Regions from separate parts of the Paraburkholderia sp. BL17N1 genome, predicted to be linked through region 2. Evidence: riboswitches for the same ligand, from Rfam matches in the RefSeq annotation. Region 2 holds a riboswitch; the other holds the start of a gene.

The links. Region 2 has a riboswitch for manganese ahead of B0G82_RS06560 (sodium:calcium antiporter). Riboswitches for the same ligand answer to the same signal wherever they lie in the genome.
Region 1: linked by a shared signal. The riboswitch ahead of B0G82_RS16330 (TMEM165/GDT1 family protein) and the one ahead of B0G82_RS06560 (sodium:calcium antiporter) in region 2 are both predicted to bind manganese.

What each region holds. Positions count from the first base shown of each region.
Region 1 covers NZ_RBIW01000001.1:3,624,479-3,632,038, forward strand. The annotation lists gene B0G82_RS16320 (DUF1571 domain-containing protein) at 1-705, opposite strand, end outside; gene B0G82_RS16325 (hypothetical protein) at 947-1,684, shown strand; yybP-ykoY riboswitch at 1,866-2,052, shown strand; gene B0G82_RS16330 (TMEM165/GDT1 family protein) at 2,058-2,648, shown strand; gene B0G82_RS16335 (low affinity iron permease family protein) at 2,834-3,307, opposite strand; gene B0G82_RS16340 (GFA family protein) at 3,613-4,017, opposite strand; gene B0G82_RS16345 (DUF1810 domain-containing protein) at 4,195-4,614, opposite strand; partial or broken gene B0G82_RS40300 (ABC transporter substrate-binding protein) at 4,744-4,854, opposite strand; gene B0G82_RS16355 (LysR family transcriptional regulator) at 4,888-5,823, opposite strand; gene B0G82_RS16360 (oxidoreductase) at 5,940-6,797, shown strand; gene B0G82_RS16365 (LysR family transcriptional regulator) at 6,817-7,560, opposite strand, start outside.
Region 2 covers NZ_RBIW01000001.1:1,511,140-1,518,699, reverse strand. The annotation lists gene B0G82_RS06580 (phytanoyl-CoA dioxygenase family protein) at 1-391, shown strand, start outside; gene B0G82_RS06575 (class I SAM-dependent methyltransferase) at 397-1,134, shown strand; gene B0G82_RS06570 (transporter) at 1,302-2,276, opposite strand; gene B0G82_RS40000 (hypothetical protein) at 2,263-2,475, opposite strand; gene B0G82_RS06565 (HAD family hydrolase) at 3,230-4,297, shown strand; gene B0G82_RS06560 (sodium:calcium antiporter) at 4,367-5,377, opposite strand; yybP-ykoY riboswitch at 5,474-5,649, opposite strand; gene B0G82_RS06555 (outer membrane beta-barrel protein) at 5,745-6,266, opposite strand; gene B0G82_RS06550 (helix-turn-helix domain-containing protein) at 6,899-7,186, shown strand; gene istA (IS21 family transposase) at 7,558-7,560, shown strand, end outside.

The DNA of each region.
Region 1 (7,560 bases), 2.1 Mb from region 2:
CTCGACGGTGCGGGCGATGAACTGCAAGCCCAGATCCCGCACGCTATGGCGGGACTGCGCGTGCGCGAATGGACCGTCGACGGCGACTTTGCCCGACACGATATGCAGCCGGCCGCCGAGATGGCCGACGATGCTGTCGGGGTCCGTGGTTTCGTCGTAGACGATCTCCTGTCCCGCGTGGGCGCCGCCGGGCAGCCATTTTGCGTAGACTTTTCGCGGGCTGTCCTGATATCGGATCACCATGTGATCGGGTTGCTCCGGCCATCTTCCTGAGACGCGCTCCTGCCGGAACATGCTGTATTCGTAGGCGTCGTCGGGAATCATGGTCTTCGCGTACTCGACGAAGGCGTCCGGCTTCATCGCGTCCATCAAGGCAAGGATCTGATCGTCGGTCAAACTCAGTATCGAGTGGTTTTCGATCCGCGTGCGCAACGACGCCGCCTGTTCGCGAGCCGGAAGACAGCGGAACTCGTCGATGTCCGCATCCAAGGTATGCGACGCGCCGGCATCCGCACATCCCGCCAATGTGGCGGACGAAGCCGGCGCCGCCGGGCTGGCCGGTTGCGCAAACGCGCCCGTCGAGACAGCCAGGCAGGTCGATGCGAGTACGTACAGCAACAGCCGCGCGATTGCGGGGCATCTTGCAGCAGGCAGAATGCGCCCGCCTACCGGATGATCGGAAATGCCAGATCCGCAAAACGTCATGGTTCGATCCGTGCTGATTGACCGGCGTTTGAAGGGTTGCCCGAGCATGTTGCATGCGTCGATCGCCACCGGCCGCCCCGCCCTGATGCCGGACTCGAATGACCCGGCGTCGATAACCTGAATAAACGGCTCGCGGCGCCGCGCTATTCCAATCGTGTGACCTAAAGGGTTGCGCGAAAGATGGAATAGGTGGCGGCGTCGGATCGTTTAGACAGCATGTCCGAATCAACGGCAGACATCAATGAACATTCGACAGCAGCAATTCGTTCGGCCTATCGGCGCAGCGCTGCTGACGGCATCCGTCGCGTGGCTCGCGGGCTGCGGAGGCGGAGGTGGTGGAAGCGGCACCTCGATGGTTTCGATCGGCGGCACGGCGGCAACGGGCAAGGCGCTGGCGAACGCGACGATCAAGATCGACTGCGCGCGAGGCTCGATGTCGGTTGCGGCGGATGCGAACGGCAACTTTCACGCGACGCTCGGCGCCGTGATGCCATGCATGATCGCCGCGACTTCAGGCGTGACGATGCTGCATTCCGTTGCGTTCGCCGGCGGCACGTACAACGTCACGCCGGAGACGGATCTGCTGGTGTCGTATCTGGCGGCGCAACTCGGCACGAATGAAAGCGGGCTGACAGCCGGTTTCCCGGTGAACTCACAGTTCCAACAGGTGCTGGCGAATCAGACCGACGTCCTGACTGCGCAGGCCGCGGTCGTCCAGAGTCTCCAGCAGACGTACGGTGTGACGCTATCCGCGCCCAGTTTCCTGACCACCGCCTTCACTGCCGGTCAACCCGGCGAGGACAGCGATCTCGAAGCACTCCTCGCGCGCGGCGTCATCGACGCGAATGGCGAACCGGACACCGCCGCCGTCGCATTGATGACGTCCGCGGGGGCGGCACATCCGTTAATGACAGCACCGAATAGCGGCACGGGCGGAGCCGGAGTCGGCGGCCTCGGAAGCATGGGCGGCATGATGTGAGATGCCGCTCGGCCGGGTAGTCATGCTCAAGTCTCCGTTTAGCGCGCTGGCCTGACGCGAATTCAGACTTTACGAGTCCGCCGATCTCGACGAAGCGCGCAAGCGCATCTCCCGTGTGATTTTCATGCAGGAATTCGGAAAGTTGACGATTTGCCTTACTCGACCGAGACACTGTAGAATCGCCCCTCTCATTGGGGAGTAGCCGCCTCGACCGCAATGCTCGAGGGTGCCCGTCAACATACTTGGTGGTCGACAGACCGCCATGGCGCGCACAGCACTATGCCTGGCAAGACCGGTGACTCGCATTCCGACCTGACCGGGTCGCCGGAATGCGTGTCATCGCGTACTGACTGCGCGGCCCGGCCCACAACCTATGCAATCGTTCCTCGTTTCGACCAGCGTGGTCGGTCTAGCCGAAATCGGCGACAAGACGCAACTGTTGTCTCTGGTGCTGGCCGCCAGATATCGCAAGCCCATTCCGATCATTCTCGGCGTCTTTGTCGCAACCCTCATCAATCATGCCGCGTCCGGCGCATTGGGCGCATGGCTTGCCAGTGTTCTGAGTCCCTCGATCCTGAACTGGGCAGTCGTCGCATCGTTTGCCGTCATGGCCGTCTGGATTCTGATTCCCGACAAACTCGACGGTGCCGAGGCGGTGTCGACCACGCATCCGATGGGCGTGTTCAGCACCACGGCGCTAACGTTCTTTCTCGCTGAAATGGGTGACAAGACGCAGGTTGTCACGATCGCTCTGGCCGCTCGATTTCACGAATTCTTCGGGGTGGTCGCCGGCACCACGCTGGGCATGATGCTGGCCAACGTGCCTGTCATCTACCTGGGCCACAAGTTTGCTGACCGCCTGCCGACCAAAGCGGTCCACATTCTGGCGGCCATCATCTTCGTTGTCCTGGGCGGCTTTGCTCTCAGGACGGCGCTGTATCCGCATGAGCACCCGCTGTTCTAGTTCGAAGGTTGGTTGATACGCGTGCGGCGCGCGTGCGGCAAAGCGCGAAGGAGGCATCGCCGAAGTATCTCGGCGTGGCGTTTGCCTTCGAAAAAAGCGGCGCCGCACCTTTCCGCTTTCGAACTTGTTAAAGGCAAGCGTGCCTGTATCGGGCGATGGGTAGACAGTCAGTGCGCGGGTCGCACTCAGCGGCCCTTGTTCTGAGCATCGCCAGCGGATTGGGTCGACAAACGCAGGTAAGCTGCCGCAAGTCTTCGGATTTCTTCCTCGGACGCGTCCTCGATACCGATCAGATTGTTGTTCGCTGCCCGATGCGAGGAAAGCAGTTCATTCAGCTTCAGATGCAATGCGATGCTGTCCTTGTTCTGACTCTGCTGAATCAGAAACACCATCAGAAAGGTGATGATGGTGGTGCCGGTGTTGATGACCAGTTGCCATCCATCCGAGTAGTGGAAGATGGGCCCGGTCACGACCCAGGCGACGACAGTCAGCACGGCAAGGCAGAACGCCGCGGGTGAGCCGGCCCATCGCGTGACGAGGCTTGCAAAGCGGTCGAACACGCGCGTCAAAGGGTGACGGCTCGCATAGGCGGGGCTCGACGTGTCTGGAACGGTGTCGAGTTCGTCAGTGGACGAAGGCGCGCCAGGTTGTGTAGTCATGAGCGGCTCCAGAAGGTTGGCGTGTCTTCTCTCTTCGCAAACTTCATGCCGCTTTTGGTTGAATCGTTTTGCGACGATAGAGACGCCCGCTGGCATCAATCGGTCGATTTCATCTGCATCCGTGCGGATTGCGAATCGGCAACCGACCTTGTAGTTCTTACCCGGCGACAGCAACTCGCAAATGCCCATAACGGCGGGATTACCTGACGGCTGATCAAAGCGAGCACATAGAGTCGGACCTGCCGACGACCGTAGCGTCCACGCCGCAAAACCATCACTCTGCCCTTATCGACCTCGTGCGAGCGTCATGCTCTGCCTTCGCGATATTCGGCACGCACCCCGGCGGGCAGCCATGGCTCTTTGTGGCAACACCAAAGCTCGTAGCTCGGCTCATACAGGCCCACACGGTCAAAGGCTCCAAGCGGAAGATCCAGCTCGTCGCTGTCGTTGCTTTCCATGAAAGCGACTGACCCGCATGTCGGGCAAAAATGCCTTCGCGCCCCGGGCGAACTTTGCCACGCCTGCGTAGGACCAGACAACTCCACAGCGCTTCGGTCAAACATGGCATAACCGCCAAACACGTTGCCATGTATTCGCCGACATGTCATGCAGTGACATATCGACACTCGCCGGGGGCGCGCGGTGACGCGAAACCGCACCGCGCCGCATGCACATCCGCCGGTTTGTTCGACTGATTCACTCTGCGTCATGACTACGCCCTCCTTCGGAGTCCGAGTGCCGCGCGCCATCCCTTACTTGTCGCTCTTCTCTTCTTTGGAATCTTCGCGCCCGATGCGCGCACCTGGTTCGGACGTGCGGCTGAACGTTTTTTAATCGAGCAAACGGTATGCCGGTCGCCGCTAGACCCGCCGCCTGGCAACCGCCTGCTAGACGCGCTCCAACGTTAGCGGATCGCGTTGGCCGTGGAAATACTTCCTGAGTGCTTCAGCAAAAGGTTCTTTGTCGAGCGCGGCACGGTCGAACAGCGTCATCGACGAGTGAAACTTCAGGTAATCCGGATACCCGAAAATGTCCTCTATCGAGCGGTCTTCGACAAGGTTGACGTACTGCGTCGTTTGCCTGAGGCGTTCACCCAGTACTGGATGGCGCAAGTAAGCATCGGCCTCGGCCAACGACGAAATCGCGAACCTTTGCGCCGTCGCACTCGTTCCAAGCCCCTGGATCTGCGGAAATACAAACCACATCCAATGGCTTCGCTTGCGCCCGTCGCGCAGTTCGGCACAGACCTGTGCATAGAGCGGATCCTGTGCGTCGATAAAGCGCTGAAGCTTGAAAGGGTCGTCCATTTCGCTCTCCTTTCACACTGAGTAGAACCCACGTTTCAATGTCGACGTCGTCAGGCTGCTACCCGATTGAAACGCCCGCCACCGCCGCGCGTGGTGGCCGCATTCACTAGCCACAAACATCGAAGTCAAATACTTCTTCGCGATCCTGTCGTCCGTGCCGTCCGCGCGCGTGTCGGCGATCGCCTTGTCGATTTTATCCTTCGGACCGGTGTCCCCGTCGCGCAAACCGATTTCGGCGCCCCTGATCGCTCACGTCGACACCGAAGCGCACGGTCAGCGGAGCGCGTGCAGTTCGGACGGCTCGAAATAGAAATTCGTGTTGCCCGCAAGGCGCGCGACCATGAAGTCGATAAATGTCCTCACTCGCAACGGTTGTTCGGTCCGATGGCGATAGTAGATATAGACCGCCTCGCGCTGCGTGACGTGTTGGACCAGCAACGGAACCAGTTGGCCGCTTCTGATCGACGTGGTGGCCGAAAAGCTGCCGAGCTGACCAATGGCGGCTCCAGCGATCACGGCAGCCGTTTCGGCGTCGGTGTCGTTGACGCACAAAGTCGTTGCCATGTCGCGATAAACGATTTCATCCCCGATCAGGAATTCCCACGGCGCCTGCTTGCCTGTATTCGCGCGCCGGTATCCCGTGCAGCGGTGACCGTCGAGTTCGTCGATCGTGCGCGGCGCGCCATGACGCTCGATATAAGCGGGTGATGCGCAGACGATCAACTGGATCGGCAGAAGCCGGCGCGCGATGCTGCCTCCGGATGGCGGAGACCCGCCACGAAAGCCCACATCGGCACGTTCGCCGATGAGGTCGGTGAAGCGGTCGTCGAATTGCACATCGAGCTGGACGTTCGGATGCAGTTCGGCGAATTCCAGAAAGTAAGGCCACAGCACTACGTGCCCCATTGCCCTTGGCGCGCTCACGCGCAGCGGCCCCGCAATCTCGGCTTTCGAGCGGCGCGCGTCATCGAGTGCGGACGACAGGACCGCCAGCGCGGGCGTCACCGTGTCGAACAGGCCTTGCCCCTCCTCGGTGAGACTCAGCTTGCGCGTGGTCCGATGAAAGAGCCGCACGCCGAGCTCCTTCTCCAGTTGCATCACAGCGTGACTCGCGGCCTGCGGGGAGATGCCCTGGTCCACGGCCGCCTTGCGCAGGCTGCCGAGCGTCGCCGCCCGGGTGAATATGGTGATCGCGCGAACTTCGTTCACTGGAGACCCCATTCGCAATTAAAAGTTGATTATCAGTCTAGCAATCTACACCTAGTTCGTGCGAATCGATGCTCCTATGATCCGTTCACACCCACCCCGAACGCAGGAGAAACATCATGGTCGAGCTTACGAAAAACAGCTTCAAGCGTGTCTGGTTCATCACGGGCGCGTCGCGTGGCTTGGGCGCGCTGATCGCCGAAGCGGCACTGGCTGACGGCAATGCGGTGGTTGCCGCCGGCCGCAATGTCGCGGCGATCGTCGAGCGTCTCGGCGGCTCGCCGGCGCTGCTGCCCGTGGCGCTGGACGTCACGGACCAGGCGCAGGCGAAAGCCGCGGTTCAAACCGCGCTCGACACATTCGGCCGCATCGACGTTCTGATCAACAACGCGGGATTCGGCCTGCTCGGCGCGATCGAGGAGTCCACCGATGCGGACGTGCGCCGCATGTACGACACCAACGTGTTCGGGCTGTTGAACGTCACGCGTGCCGTGCTGCCGGTGATGCGCTCGCAGCGCGCCGGCCACGTCATCAATATGTCGTCGGTCGGCGGCTATCGGTCCGCCGCGGGATTCGGTGCGTACTGTTCGACGAAGTTCGCGGTCGAAGGCCTGACCGAAGCGCTGTACGCCGAATTGAAACCGCTCGGCATTCACGCGACAGTCGTCGAACCGGGTTACTTCCGGACTGACTTTCTCGATGCGTCATCGCTCGTCGTCGCGCGCGAGGTCATTGCGGACTACGACGCGACATCGGGCCATGTGCGCCGCCTCGCGGCCGACATGAATCACAACCAGCCGGGCAATCCCGCGAAGCTCGCCGCGGCGATGCTCGAACTGGTCGATGCGCAAACGCCGCCACTGCGTCTGCCGCTCGGCACGGACACACTGAAGGCCATCGCTGAGAAGAATGCTTATGTCGAGCAGGAAACCGAAGCCTGGAAGGCGCTGGCGGCATCGACTGATTTCAGCGCTTGATGCCTGAAGATCAGCTCGATCACAGCAGCGGCAGCGTCAGCCGGATGTGCTCCGCGAATGCCGTGACTAGATGGGCCGGACGCTTGCGCTCGAACTTCAGCGTAATGCCTACAGTGGGCAACGGCGGCAGCGCGGGGTCGCCATTGAGTATGGAGAGATCCGGAGCGACGGCAGTCTGCGTGATGACGGCGACGGCCTGCCCGGAGCGCACCAGCGCCGTGAGCCCGGCAAGACTGCTGCTCGCATACGCGATGCGGTACGCCCGGCCCGCGCGTTGCAGCGCTTCGCAGGCCGCCACATGGTCGAGCGTGTCCGGATCGGAAAGCGCCAGCGGCAACGGGTCGAAGCCCGCGCAATCCAGTCCCGGATAGCCGACCCAGACGAGCGGCACACGGCGAATGATGTCGTCGCTCTGGGCGCCTTCAGGCAACGAGATCATGGCAAGGTCCAGCGCACGCATCTGCAGTTGCTCGAGCAAGCGCGGCGTCGGTGCGCAAATCACCTCGACCAGTGCATGCGGATGCCGGCTCGAAAACTGACGCAGCAAATGCGGCAGGAAAACGGCGGCGTAGTCGTCCGGGCAACCGAAGCGGATCGTGCCCGACAGCCCCTTGCCGGACAGATCGGCCATCGCCTCGTCATGCAGCCGCAGAATGCGTTGGGCGTGGATCAGCAGGCGTTCGCCGGGATTCGTCAGCACGACGCCACGACCCGTGCGCTGGAACAACGGCTGATCGACGATTTCTTCGAGGCGCTTCATCTG
Region 2 (7,560 bases):
GATGCTCGACGATTTCACGCTGGCCAATGGCGCGACGCATATTCTTTCGCACTCGCAGAATCTCCAGCAGCAGCCCACCGACGAGCATTTCTACGCGCAGGCTGCGCGGGCGACCGGAAAGCGCGGTTCGGTTCTGCTGTTCGATTCCCGCATGTGGCACGCCACCGGCCGCAATACCACCGATGCGCCGCGCCGTGCGCTGACACTGACGTTCACCAGCCCCTTCTTCAAGCCGCAGCTCGACTACGCGCGGCTATTCGGATACCGCAATCTCGACCGCTGCAACGCATGGATGCGCCAGGTGCTCGGCTTCAACGCCCGGGTGCCGGAGTCGCTCGACGAGTTTTATGTGCCGGTTGAGCAGCGGTTCTATCAACGTGGACAGGATTGACGACCATGAACAGAGACTACGACGCGGAAGCGAAAGATCATCCCGAACATCGCTACGCTTACGACTTCGATTATCTGATGCACGAATACATGCTTCGGACATTCGTACCGTTCGTCGTCGGCGGCAACGCGCTCGAACTCGGATGCTTCGAAGGTAACTTCACGCGACTCCTGGCACAGCGCTTCGATTCACTGGAAGTCGTCGAGGCATCGGCAGACTGCATTGCCGTTGCGTCGGACAGGACGAAAGGCGCTGTCAAATTCCATCACTCGACGTTCGAGACTTTCGAACCGGCGCAACGCTACGACAACATCTTCCTGATTCATACGCTCGAACACCTCGATCATCCGGTCGAAGTCCTGAGCCGGATCGGCAACTGGCTATCGAAAGGCGGCCGCCTGTTCGTGGCCGCGCCAAATGCGCGCGCCGGATCGCGGCAGATCGCAGTCAACATGGGGCTGATCGACCATCACGCGGCCGTGACGGCGGCTGAAGCCGCACACGGTCATCGCGTGACGTATTCAATCGACACGCTGCGAGCCGATCTGCGTGCGGCAAAGCTTCGCCCGGTCACCGAAGGCGGGGTCTTTTTCAAGGGCCTCGCCAACTTCCAGATCGATGCGGCATTGCAGGCCGGCATCATATCCAGAGAGTATCTGGATGGCTGTTTTGAGCTCGGGCGTGTCTATCCCGACTTGTGCTCGAGCGTATATGCGATCTGCGAGCGCGGCACGGGCGGCTGATCGATTTCGGTTCAGCTGCGAAGATCAGCCCACGGATGTCCCTTCGCATCCTCACTGCCGTTGTTCCGCGCGCCAGCGCGCCTGGTGTCCTTGTTAGCCGCAATGCCGCGCGAACCCGCCTCTTGCTCGCCTGGAAGTAAGCGCCTCACACCTCGCATGCCGCGACGTTACTTAAACGTCGCATTAACCGACAACTGCACCGCGTTACCCTTCGGCCGATTGCTGGTGTTGAATTCGTTGACCCAGCGCAGCGCAGCCGAAATGGGGGTTTTCTGCACCTTGCCCGACCACGTGATCATCGGCCCGAGCCCCACGGAATGACCCTGGTCGCCACCGACAATATCCGCAATGCCGCCGCTGTCATGGCCAATCTGCTGGATATAGCCGCCCACGACGCCGACGCCCCAGCCGCTGCTGAACCGCTTGAGCACGAGCAGATCGAGCACGCTGACCGGTGCGTTGTGATAGTGGGTGTCCTTATTGGGCGTATAGAACTCGAGGCCGTAATTCAACGACAGTTCGATGTTCTCCTTCGGCAGCAATTTCGTATAGGCGATTGTCGGCGTGAAGGTCCACGTGTTCTGTCCGGCATTGGCAAGCCGATTCGAGTTGTACGCACCGGTCGGCGCGTAGATCTGCACGCTCAACGCGACGTGGTCGGTCTTGGTCAGGTGATAGCCGGCAATGACTGGCGTAAAGAAGAAATCGGCGAACTGGGTGCCGTGGTCGTTCGGCAAGCGACCATGAAACGACGAGATGTTGGTGTACTGAACCGGCACCCCGAACGACGACGCGAAGTTCCAGCCGCCCATGGTAATCCCCCACGTCTTGACTGCGGCGAGGATCGTGTATTCGGCCTTCGCATTGACGCCTTGCGTGACCTGTCCGGCAATCGGAATCGACTTGCTCGCGCTTAGCGAGCCTTCGTAATAGATCGTGGCGGCCGACACGATCCAGTCGCTGGTGGGCGGCACGATGCCACCGTACGGCGTCACCTGCTGGCCGGTGATCGGACGGCCTATGCCGCCTTCCGTCGCCCACGCACTCTGGGAGAGGCTCACACCGACGGTGGTCAGAAGCGCGCCTTTGCACAATCCGGCAACGAGCCGCCCGGCTGCGAACAAACAGTTAGGTTGACTCATAATCGTCCTCATCGAATGGATGTTCGGCATTCTCACTCTTCCGGCACCGCATCTGGGCAGCCTGCGTCCGCAAGCCACACTGCGCGCGTGTGCGCAGGCACCAGGCTTCGCGCGCAATTGGCGGTGTGACCGACGCCAGCACGGCCGTCGTCACCCACGTCGCCGCCTTCCTGTGCATATCGATGTCCGGGTCGTCCATGCGCGCCTCAGCGCTCTGCGGCGTGGGAACATCCAGTTGTGGTCGAGCACGGTGCCGAACACGTTCGGCGTGTAGTGGTTATGGATATTGAATGGGACGGCGAAATTGAGCGAGAGATTATCTTTATCGACGTCGGCGGCGGATGCCTGAGCCAAGACCCGCGACCACGCGAACGCAGCGGCGTTTAACGTCCTCATCCGAAACGCGCAACGGTAACCCATTATCGAGCCTTGTTTTATGGTTATTTCTTCTAGGCGTGCACCCGCCTTTCCACGACGAAAAATCATTTCAAAGGAATGGCGTTCGGGTGGCCGATTCAAGCCCAATTGATTTCGCGCGTGTTTGCGAATTCGGGCAGCTACACGCGGCCGGACGCCACATCGCGCAAATGAAGCGCGTTATATCACTCGAACAGTCTGGAAAGGTGGCGCAGCTGAGTACGGGGCTTGCATGAACGGTCCTTGAAACGAGAGACGCCGCATCAAACGAAGCATGCGGAAAGGGGAAGATTCACCACGCTGGCATCGTTAGGAATACTAGCAACGATTTCTGCAATCACGGAGATAATTTTGTAACACGGCAGAAGCCAGATCAGTCGCGACCGGCTTGCCCGCTTATTCAATCGGCATTGTGTTTTGCCGAGGCAAGCTCAAGCCTCAATGTCGAAAAAATCCCACAACGGCTGCAATAAACCCTTTGGCCCATTAGACTGGCGCTCGCTTGAGTTCGACCCACCGTTTTCGATGAGGCTTTCATGATTCGCACGCTGCACCGCTACTGCATCGCCTTCGCCGTTGTCCTTCTTTCTGCCTGTTCCGTGACGCCGCGACAGGACGGGGTGTCGCAGGCCGGCGCATCGGCGGCCGCCGCGTTGGCGTCATGGAACGACACGAAGACCAAACGCTCGATTGTCGACTTCGTGACGCTCGTGACTACGCCCGAGTCCAAGGACTTCATCCCGCGTGCCGACCGGATCGCCGTATTCGATAACGACGGCACACTGTGGCCCGAGCAGCCCGCATCGGTGCAACTGGTGTTCGCGCTGCAACGTGTGAAGACGGTGGCCGGACGGCATCCGGAATGGAAGCGTCAGGAGCCGTTCCGCTCGATCCTCAAAGGCAATCTCAGGAATGTGGCGGCAACCGGCGACAGCGGCTCGATGCGGGTGTTGGCGGCGGCCCACGCCGGCATGACGGGCGATCAGTTCGCCGCACTCGTGCACGAATGGTTCGATTCCGCGGCTGACCCGCACTTCAACCGGCCCTACGCCGATCTCGCCTATCAGCCCATGCTCGAGTTGCTCGCCTATCTGCGCGCGAACGGCTTCAAGACCTATCTGGTGACGGGCGGCGACGCCGAGTTCGCCCGCGACGTCGCCCAACGCATGTACGGCATTCCGCCCGAGCAGGTGATCGGCAGCACCGTTAAGTATCGGTATGGCCAGAGCAACGGTGCGGTCTCGCTGACGCGCCTCGCACAAGTCGACACGCTGGTCGACGGCTCGGCCAAACCGCTCGCCATCGAGCGCGTGATCGGCAGACGTCCGGTGATCGCGTTCGGTAACGCGGATGGCGACGTGCCAATGCTCGAATGGACCTCGGCAGGCGCTGGCCCGCGCCTCGCCGCGCTCGTGCATCACACGGACGCGGAACGCGAACACGCATACGACCGCACGGCGAAGAGCGGCAAACTCGACAAAGGTCTGGACGAGGCCGGCGCGAAAGGCTGGCTTGTCGTCGATATGAAAGATGACTGGAGAGTCGTGTTCAAGCCGGACGGCGCGGCAGCGACCGCAGCGCCGACAACGGCCCGGCCGAACTGAACCTGAAACTCAGAAGGCCGTGGGCCAAGCGGCCTTCTGCGACTGATTCGAACGTCGCCGACGGCTCGTCTAGCGGCTCAGCGTGATCGCCAGATAAGTTGCATACAACACCCCGCAAACCAGTAACGCCCACACCGGCACGCCGCGCTCACGCACATTGATCCGCAGCCACGCCGCGGCGGCCAGCGTGATCACGATGCCGGTCACCACTTCGATACGCGGCACCCACGGCGTCAGCAGGATACCGATTGCCGGCAGCAAGGTGCCCTGAAACACCATCGCACCGGTGATGTTGCCGAACGCCAGCGTGTCCTTGCCGCGGCGAATCCAGAGAATGCTGTTGACCTTCTCGGGCAGTTCGGTCGCGATCGGAATGATCAGCAGCGAGAGCAGCAGCGGCGACACGCCGAGCGCCTGCGAGACACCGCGCACACCATGGATGAAGCCTTCCGCGCCCCACACCAGCAACGCGACGGCGAGCGCCAGTTGCACCACGATGGTCGCGAGGTTGGTCGGCACGCCGAGGCGCGAGATCAACATCTTGCCCGGCGCTTCAGTGCCGTGACCGGCATCGACCAGGTCATTCGATGCACGGAAGGTCATCACCACGTAGGTGACGTACACGCCGACCAGTGCGACGCTGAAGAGCGCGCGTACGATCATTTGCTCATGCGGCACGTACATCGCCGCGGCGGCCAGCACGAACGCACACAGGAAATAGTTGAGGTCGCGCGTGAAACCCGTACGCTCCGGCGCGACCCAGCCGCGCGCGCCGCGTGAGCCGAGAATCGCGAGCGTCATGAGGAAGGTGGAGAGGGTGGAGAGCATCAGCGGCGCACCGAGAATCGCGCCGACGCCGATTTCCTGGTTGACCACGTTATCGGTCGTGCCGCCGGCGATCGCGAGCAGCGGTACGAGCGTCTCGGGCAACGCCGTGCCGACGGCGGCGAATAGTGAACCCGTCACGCCTTCGGAAATCTTGAGGCGTTCGCCCAGATGCTCGAGCGCATTGGTGAAGAGCTCGGCCGCCACCAGAATGACGACCAGCATGATGGCAAGTTCGAACAGGAGACCCGTCATGCGCGGCGCTCCGCGGACAGGCAGAAGTAGAGGCGCGGCGGACGGACGAGAGGGGAGACTTGCTGGATGCGACGATGTTTCACAGGGCAACTCTGCGGCCGGACGTAGATGACAAACCAATGACGCACCGCCGCCCGTCCGACCAGAACGAGGCAGTGCGTCAATGGTCTCGCCAAACCGACCCGGTCGAACGCGCCATGACCCGCAGGCCAAGTATGTTGACGCGCTCTCCTTCAAGGCATGAAGGAAGGCTACTCCCCAGTGACCGGGGGATTCTAACGGTAGGGGGCGCTTTCAACAACCTTGTTGCGGGCAAGGCGGTTGTTCGAGCCCGATCGGTTAGCCGCGCGGTTGCGAATCCAGCACGTCAGTTGAAGTGATATTGCACGCCGATTGTGAGGCTGTTATTCGTTCTTCGGGTGCCGTCGTGATTGCTGGTGTCGGTTGTCCATTCGCCCACCGCACTCACGTGCTTAGCGAATTTATATTCGACGCCTAAACCCCAATGAGGGCGGATGTTCGGCCAATCCGTTGTCAACCCAATACGGACATAGGGCATGAACTGATTGAACGGCATGCCGAATTTCGCATCGATTCCACCGTCTTTATAGGTTGTCGAGCCATGATGCAGATCGGCAAAAACTTCGGCGCCTGCGACGAAACGGTCGACGTCAAAGTTATATCCCGCCGTGAAACCAGGAAAAACCGTGGTGTGCGATGCTTTACTGTCAACGCCTGAGGCATCGGAGGTATTCACACCCAACTTGAAACCCACATAGGGACCGGCAAACTCGCTCGCACCTGTTTGAGGCGCCGCCGATTGCGCGTGGACGAGATTGGATAGCATCATGATCGATGCGGTTAAGATCAGCCGGGTTATTTTGTACATGACCTGCAATAAAACGATCGGCGCGCGGATTGATCGCCACACCTTTATTAATCAGTGAAGCGATGTCGAAATGCCGCTCCGGGGTATTCATGCGATGGAAATTGCATGAGCAAACCATGCTAATTAAGGGGATAGGGTGGGGCAATGCGAAATGTCCGCATGGAGACCTTCAAACGTCCGATTCTTAATTTCAATACAGACAAAGTGCATGTTTCTAGGATTATTCTGCGAAGCGCATGCGAGCGTACGCAGGGCGTCGAGGGACGATTACTTGCAGGAATGTGGGAGCTTAGGCGGCAGTCGTCTGAACACGACATGACCGTAAAAACAAAAGGGCTTAGCGCATATTGCGTAAGCCCTTGAGCGAGATCGACTCTTTTTTGGTGCGCCCGGCTGGGATCGAACCAGCAACCCCTGCCTTCGGAGGGCCTCGCGCAAGCGTATAGTTGCTGTTTCGACCCAGCAAAATCAAGGACTTACCTTACCCTGAGTTGCTGCATGTTACCGCGATTTACTGCAGCGTGTGCAGCAAAATTGCAGCATGCCGCGCGGAAAGTAGCTGCAGGAAGATGGCGGTAACTTTCAACTATACTCAGTGCAGTCATGTGACTGCTTGAATAGCCATGTGACCTGTGGAACACCTTCTCACTCCAAAGGCTCTTGCAGCCGCACTCGGTCTTGCCGAGCAAACAATCTATAACCGCCATTCGAACGGCGGCGATTTGCCGACATGCATCAAGCTCGGCCGACTGTTGCGCTTCCGTCCGGGTGACGTTGAAGTTTGGTTGGCAAAACAACTCTCTGCGACCGAGGAACCAGCTCCGAAAGAGCAGGCGCACATGCGCCGCCGCCGGGGCCGCCCAACCAAGGCTGAGCAAATCGCCACCCGTCAAGCTCAGCACTCCCGTGCAGGCCAGTAGGACAATCGCCTGGGATTCGACACGACTTTAACTTCTGGCTGCGTGCTCACGGGGCTCGCGCAGCGGCGGAGTATGAGTCCGACACGTCATATGTCCGGTACCAGGCCCGAACACGCTCTTGCGCCATCCTTCAGCACGGGCCATGACCACCACGGGTACTCATCGGTGGCGCCGTCGGACTGCGCGCTGCCACCGTTTCTTGCCTACCGCTCATAGCAGAACGCATCGATAAACGCCATGCGTGAGTCCCAGATGCGCCCGTCCAGGTTGTTGATTTGCACCGAATCCTGACCCAGCCTGCGCAGTAATTTGCATCGAATATTGACCCACGTAGAACACTGACCTGCTCGGCAACGGGCAGGGGAAACGGAGTG